DNA from 3 places in the Paenibacillus sp. FSL H8-0034 genome. Region 2 is predicted to be linked to each of the others. Evidence: a T-box and tRNA genes for the amino acid it is inferred to sense, from the RefSeq annotation. Region 2 holds a T-box; the other regions hold tRNA genes.

Evidence for each region. A T-box is a leader RNA that pairs with one kind of tRNA and senses whether it is charged. The one in region 2 lies ahead of NST47_RS17555 (arginine--tRNA ligase), so its partner is inferred to be a tRNA-Arg.
Region 1: it has a tRNA-Arg gene. The T-box ahead of NST47_RS17555 (arginine--tRNA ligase) is inferred to sense a tRNA for this amino acid. The anticodon was not compared.
Region 3: it has a tRNA-Arg gene. The T-box ahead of NST47_RS17555 (arginine--tRNA ligase) is inferred to sense a tRNA for this amino acid. The anticodon was not compared.

Annotation. Positions count from the first base shown of each region.
Region 1 is NZ_JBBOBS010000001.1:19,251-21,524, forward strand. Features, by position in the region: gene NST47_RS00060 (sugar-binding transcriptional regulator) at 35-1,081, opposite strand; tRNA gene NST47_RS00065 (tRNA-Arg) at 1,326-1,400, shown strand; gene clpP (ATP-dependent Clp endopeptidase proteolytic subunit ClpP) at 1,591-2,172, shown strand.
Region 2 is NZ_JBBOBS010000001.1:3,853,474-3,855,747, reverse strand. Features, by position in the region: gene NST47_RS17555 (arginine--tRNA ligase) at 1-978, opposite strand, end outside; T-box leader at 1,030-1,257, opposite strand; gene NST47_RS17550 (S9 family peptidase) at 1,401-2,274, opposite strand, start outside.
Region 3 is NZ_JBBOBS010000001.1:249,839-252,112, reverse strand. Features, by position in the region: gene NST47_RS01125 (aldo/keto reductase) at 1-550, opposite strand, end outside; tRNA gene NST47_RS01120 (tRNA-Arg) at 799-875, shown strand; gene NST47_RS01115 (hypothetical protein) at 1,014-1,238, opposite strand; gene NST47_RS01110 (AraC family transcriptional regulator) at 1,447-2,274, shown strand, end outside.

The DNA of each region.
Region 1 (2,274 bases), 3.8 Mb from region 2:
AAAAAGCCTCCTAATAATGTGTATTGGATTTATGTCAAGACGGGCGATGCCCATCAAGATGTAGCATTTGCACAATCTCCATAGCAGCGGCTTCATCTGTCACAAGAATATCCTCATGTCCGAATTTCAGCACAGCAGCAATAGCCTCACCTTTACTTTTACCCCCAGCCACACCGATGACACAGTCCATTTCCTGAATGTCTTCAATGCGCAAGCCGACTGTAGGCATCTTATGCAGTATCTTCCCATCACGGTCAAAATAATACCCGAACGCTTCTGCCAAAGCCCCGTCCTGCTGTAAAATCGCTGTAGTCGACTCATCAACCTTACGCCGTCTTGCCATCAGCATAGCTTCTCCTATGCCATGAATAACGATTCGAGCGCCTCTGATGAAGGCAATGCTCTCCAATATGGAGCTGTCCTGCATCAAGGATTGATAAGCTTCCTCACCAAGCTGGTCAGGAACATGCAGCAATCGGTAACGAGCTCCGGTTTTCTTCGCCATTGTTGAAGCAATCGTATTCGCCTGGAAATCCATGCTTTCTCCCAGTCCGCCGCGTGCTGGTACGAATACGCAGCGCTTGAGCGATGTGGAGGAAGACAGGTGATTCGCGACTTCAGCCATTGTGGACCCACCGGTTACCGCAACGACCTCATCCTGGGTTACGTACTTGCGCAGAATGGCCGCGCCTACGAGTCCCAGTTCCTTTTTGGTGTGGGGTGAAAGTTCTGAATCGCCTGGAACAATAACAACCTGCTTCAGGTTAAAATGCAATCGAATCTGCTCCTGAAGATCAGTCAGTCCGAACAGCTCCTTGACTAACGGTTCGATTTGCTCAAGCAGTTGCCGACCCGTTTCACTGATCCGGATACCGGAAGCCTCGATTTCAAGCAGTCCCTGCGATTTCAAAAAATCGACCTCGCTGCGCATGATACGCTCCGTGGTGTTCAGTGAACCTGCCAGTGTCCTGCGGCCTACAATGCCGGATACACGAATGAAGTGCAGAATCGTATACCTTTTTTTCATCGTATCCAATAGATCGGGCAAAAGCTGTTTTTGAATATCGAGAATTTCTCTCATACTTTACACTCCCGCTATGCTATGGACTTTTTTTGTCCCGCCACTACATTTTTCGTCCCACATCTTCCAAAAAAAAGCACTAAGACTTTCTTAGTAATCTTATTATAACGAATTGACTTGTTAATTTCAACAGCAATTCACAATTTGGTCAAAAATCACGCACCGTCAAAACAAGGTTGCAATTTACTCCCGCATATCATATAATAACCCTTGCTCGTTCATTTTAAACTATATATTTAAATGTGCGCCCGTGGTCCAATGGATATGACGTAGGCCTCCGAAGCCTGAGATCAAGGTTCGATTCCTTGCGGGCGCGCCATTACCTTCAACGAATTCGTGTTATCCATACAAACATTCATAGCCTTTACGATACGGTCATCAGCTTCCAGACTGCGTTGTGAAGGTTTTTTAATGCCGATCGTTTGACCTTTCTTGACCTTTGTTTATATTTCCGTTATGATGGTTATAGTGTTATCAAACATTCATGTACTTTTAGGAGGCTGCAGCTTATGAGTTTTATACCCATGGTAGTTGAACCCGATGCCAGAGGAGAGCGGGCGTATGACATATACTCCCGTTTGCTGAAGGATCGCATTATTTTTCTCGGTACGGCCATTAACGACCAAGTAGCGAACGCCATTATTGCCCAGTTGCTTTTCTTGGCCGCGCAGGATCCTGACAAAGACATTAATATTTATATCAACAGTCCAGGCGGTTCGATTACTTCAGGCATGGCGATCTTCGATACCATGCAGTTCATCAAGCCCGACGTTTCTACCATTTGCGTAGGTATGGCAGCTTCAATGGGTGCATTCCTGCTCGCTGCTGGTGCCAAAGGCAAACGTTTTGCGCTTCCGAACAGTGAGGTTATGATCCATCAACCACTTGGTGGTGCCGAAGGTCAAGCCAGTGATATTGCTATTCGTGCCGCTCGTATTATTAAAATGCGTGATAAATTGAATACCATTTTGGCAGAACGCACAGGACAAACCTTTGAACAAATCGAAAAAGATACGGATCGCGACAATTTCATGTATGCGGAAGACGCGCGGATCTATGGTCTGATCGATAAAGTCATAACCAAACTATAAGTTTACCCTATTTACATTGAGGGCCGTCTATTCAGTAGCACAAGCTGCTGATGGACGGTTCTTTGTTTATTAAAAATAAAAGCCCTCCCCTTAGTACGACAA
Region 2 (2,274 bases):
TTTGGCTGTATACGTTAAAATCCCGTTCGATCTGACCAATACTTTATCTGCCTGATAATCCGTATCTACACCCGCCTCCGGCAACTCCTCGGATTGCTTGAGCACCCAACAGCCGCTCAGCTTCCCCTCCGTGACTTGACGAAATACAGCCGTCTGCTGCAGCAAATCAAACGTTGATGCCCAGAAACCTTCTCTCACAATATTGCTTTCCCAAACCAGCACGTCATATCCAATGCCAAACTGCTTCATTTCATCCAGCTGTTCGCGAACGATACGTTCAGCAACCAAAGAACCGATCCATGCCATATTGGAATGCCCCTCTTCCAATTGCTGCAGCACCTGAACACGTGCTTCCTGCAGCTCCGCGTTGACCTTATAGGCTTGATTAATCTTGGCATACGTATCCCAACAATAATCTCCAAAACGAGCATGAGCTTGCTCCACAGACGTATTCAGAATCCCGACCACCGTATCTGCTAATTGATTACCCAGATCATCAATATAATTATGAACCTCTACCTCATGTCCCGCGTATCTCAACATACGGGCCAGTGCATCCCCGATGCAGGAATTCCTTAAATGGCCGATATGAGCTGATTTGTTAGGGTTGATCGAAGTGTGTTCGATGAGCACCTTGGATTGTGAGCCATTCGGGGCTTCGATTTGACGAGCAGCCCAAACGGCCCAATTCAGATGAAAATTTAAAAAGCCGGGTGCTGCCACTTGAATCTGTGCAACCATTCCCCTTATGTTCCCTTGCTGCTCCAGCCTTTGCTGAAGCTCCTCAGCAATGTGCAGGGGGGATTTGCGTAAAGCTTTAGCCAGCTTCATGGCAATGTTCGTACTGTATTCTCCATGCTCAGGATACATCGGATGCTCAATTTGGATATTCAGCTCAGGTCCCGGTTCAATTCCCTGTGCAACCAGCATCTCACGCACGTGTAGTTCAATTTCTGAGCTCAATAACGTGTTTAACATATCTTATTCCTCCTCATTTATGGCTAAAACACAAAAAGCCCCCGTCTCTAAATAAGAGACGAGAGCTCGCGCTTCCCGTGGTACCACTCTAAGTACTGGTCCTGTGTCACAAGGCCAGTCACTCTGCTGATAACGGCAGTTACCGGATCCCCCTACTTGGTTGTGTTCGGAGGACCATTTCCCGAGTCCGCTTCATTCCAATCATCCGTACCGGATCTCACCTATTCCGGCTCACTGTGACTCTTTGTCTGGAATTACTGTCTCGTTCATTAATATTGGCATATCGTAAAAAGCATACATGGTGGCAATAGCGTCAAACTATTATATCTGAGTAATTCTTTAATTTGTTAGCTAATCTCAAATTTGAATTATACATATTTATACATGAAGTATAACTGGATGTCAAGCCGTTATTCAGCGCTCTACTTACTTAAGTGATTATCAAGGAATTTTAACATCGCCTGATAGAAGTCAACTCGATTGGCATATGTCTGGAAGCCATGACCCTCATCATTTTTAATCATATAAGGGGCATCAATTCCACGCTGACGAAGTGCCAATACGATCTGATCCGACTCGCTCTTCTTTACCCGTGGATCGTTGACACCTTGAGCGAACATGATCGGTGTTTTAATTTGGTCGGCATGCAGCAAAGGCGATCTGTCCTCCATCTGCTTCTTATCCTTCTCAGGATCACCAACCTGCTTGTACAATTTTTGACGATCAGGCTCCCAGTAAGACGGCATCGTATTAAGGAAGGTGAACAGGCTGGAAGGCCCCATATAATCTATTCCGGCGGCATACAAATCAGGGGTAAACGTTACTCCCGCCAGTGCTGCGTAGCCTCCGTATGACGCACCATATATTGCGATTCGCTTCGGATCCGCGTACCCTTGCTGTTTCAACCAGCTCACGCCATCGGTAATATCATCCTGCATCGTATTGCCCCATTGCTTGTCCCCAGCCAACTTGAATTCCTTACCGTAGCCTGTAGAGCCGCGGAAATTCATCTGCAGGACGCCGTAGCCGCGATTAGCTAACAGTTGCACCTCACTATCGTATCCCCATGAATCACGTGCCCAAGGTCCACCATGTGGAAGGATGACAAAAGGCAAGTTGGTGCTACCGGTTTTGGGTAGAGTCAAATAGCCATTGATTGTATACCCATCACGCGATCTGTAGGAAATCGGCTTCATTTCAGCCATCTGCTCTTCTTTGATCCATGGTTTGCTATCTGCGATTTTATCCAGTGTGTCTTTTTTGCGGTCATAGTAATAATAGGCTCCCGGCGATTTG
Region 3 (2,274 bases), 3.6 Mb from region 2:
CAAACAGATTCATTCGGTTTTGCACACTGGCCACTTCAATGATCCCTTTGGCCTCCTCCAGATGGGCTACAGACACATTGGAAAGCCCAGCATGAATCAACTTGCCTTCCTTTTGCAATTCAGCCAACGCACCCAGAGATTCTGCAAAAGGAACTGCAGGATCGGGACGATGGAATTGATACAATACGATTGAATCCAAACCGAGTGCCAATAGGCTATCCTCGCAAGCTTGACGCAAGTAGTCCGGATGACCGTTCGGTTCCCAGCGTCCATCAGGACGAGTAAGGCCGCCTTTGGTGGCAATTATCGCTTGGGGATGCTGCTGCAAGGCTTTGGCTAACAATCGTTCATTATGCCCAAAATCATCGTTATTCAAGCAGTAAGCATTGGCTGTATCAAAAAAGGTAATCCCTTGTTCGAGCGCCGTATGTATGGTCTTGATGCCTTCCTCTTCTGAAGGTCTACCGTTGATCGATAAAGGCATGCCTCCCATTCCGATAGCGCTAACAGAAAGGCCAGTCGAGCCTAATTGACGGTGTGGAATTGTCATATTCTAAATTCGCCTCCAATAGATCGTGATTTAAGCTGTATTCAATACCGTAGAAGTAGATAAACATGATGTACAGCTTAATCTATTGTACCAAGTATTTCCATAAGATATAAGTAGTTAAGATAAGCTGCGTTAGTTACGTTGATGTAATCATAAATTCAATTGATATAGGTGGTAAAACTGGTTCAAACAAGTTTGGACGGAGACTTTTTTCTGACGATGCTTTGTGGTACAATATTAGTTACCGCGTGCCCGTAGCTCAGTAGGATAGAGCGATAGTTTCCTAAACTGTAGGTCGGAGGTTCGATCCCTCTCGGGTACGCCATTTCAACTATTCTAATTTAGATGATAAGCCACTCTTCGGTGTGGCTTTTTTTTGTTCAATATTAACCGGCTCATCAGTCGAGTGCGGCAATAATTGGCGAACACTTTGTTGTAGGAGTCGTAGTGAAAAAGAGAATAATTAAAAATGATTGGCCTTGTTCTTATAAAACCGTCTTATACATTCAAACGCATGCCATGCAGCAGCTTCATTAACCATTTTTAAAACCATTATATCTTCCTGATCGACTTGTTTTAAATGTTTGTCGAATGTGTTTCTTATTCCGTCACTAATTTCTTGGATGGAGTTCACATATGGAAAATAATCAACTAACAATCCTTCCGTTCTTTCACTTGCCTTATTCATGATCAAAATTGCTTCATCATCAACATGTTCACCCTCTCCATTCTTGGCATATCTAATTTTAGTTCATCCAGCACAATAACGTATAATTAGTTCACATCAATAATGTAATCGTAATCTATTTTTAAAATAAAAAGTTATAGCTTTCTATTATAAAATATCACGCTATTGTTATAATTGAAAAAAATCATTATTGGGGAGAGGTAATTGGATGGAATTCCCAGAAAGTATAGATAAGGGATTTCGTGTTTTAAATAAAAGGGCGTTAGAACTTCGTTATGGAATTGTAACCACAGAAAAACCTTATGTTTTTTACCATTATCACAAAGGCATCGAGGTATTATTTGTCCATCGAGGCAAAGGCAATCTGACCCTCAACCGCAAGCTTTATAATTTGGAATCAGGAAGCGTAGTAATTTTCCAACCTTTCCAGTTACATCGTGTTCAATTTGATACTAATCAATGTCCTTATGAGCGCACGATTTTGAATTTTGAACCCTCAACCTTTGCACCATTTCTTAAAAATTTCCCTCTCCTCTTTCGTTTTTATGAACAGGTGTGGAAAGAACAACTTTCCAATCAGGTGTTTCGTATGGATCGCGACATGGGTTATATTTCGGGTGTTCTTGAACGTTTTAAAGATTTATTTTCGTGGGATAGGGAGATAGAACTCGAAGCTGCCTCTATGTTGATTCTCAACATTTTAGATTATCTCAAATCCTTGCATAATGGTAGTTTCGGTGGAGCCGCACGTCCTGAGAGCCATGCTGAGAAAATTATGAATTGGGTAGAGGAGCATTATACAGAACCTTTTGACCTCAGCGCCTTAGCCGAAGAACTTCATCTTTCTAAGCACCATGTCTCTCATCTGTTTCGATCCGAAATAGGGGGCAACATCACCGAATATCTGATCGCTCGCAGAATAAGACAAGCTTGTTGGTTGTTAAAAACGGAATCGAAATCTGTGGAACACATCGGTTCGTTAGTCGGTATACCTAATTTCCCCTACTTTTGTCGTCTCTTTAAAAAGATAACGGGA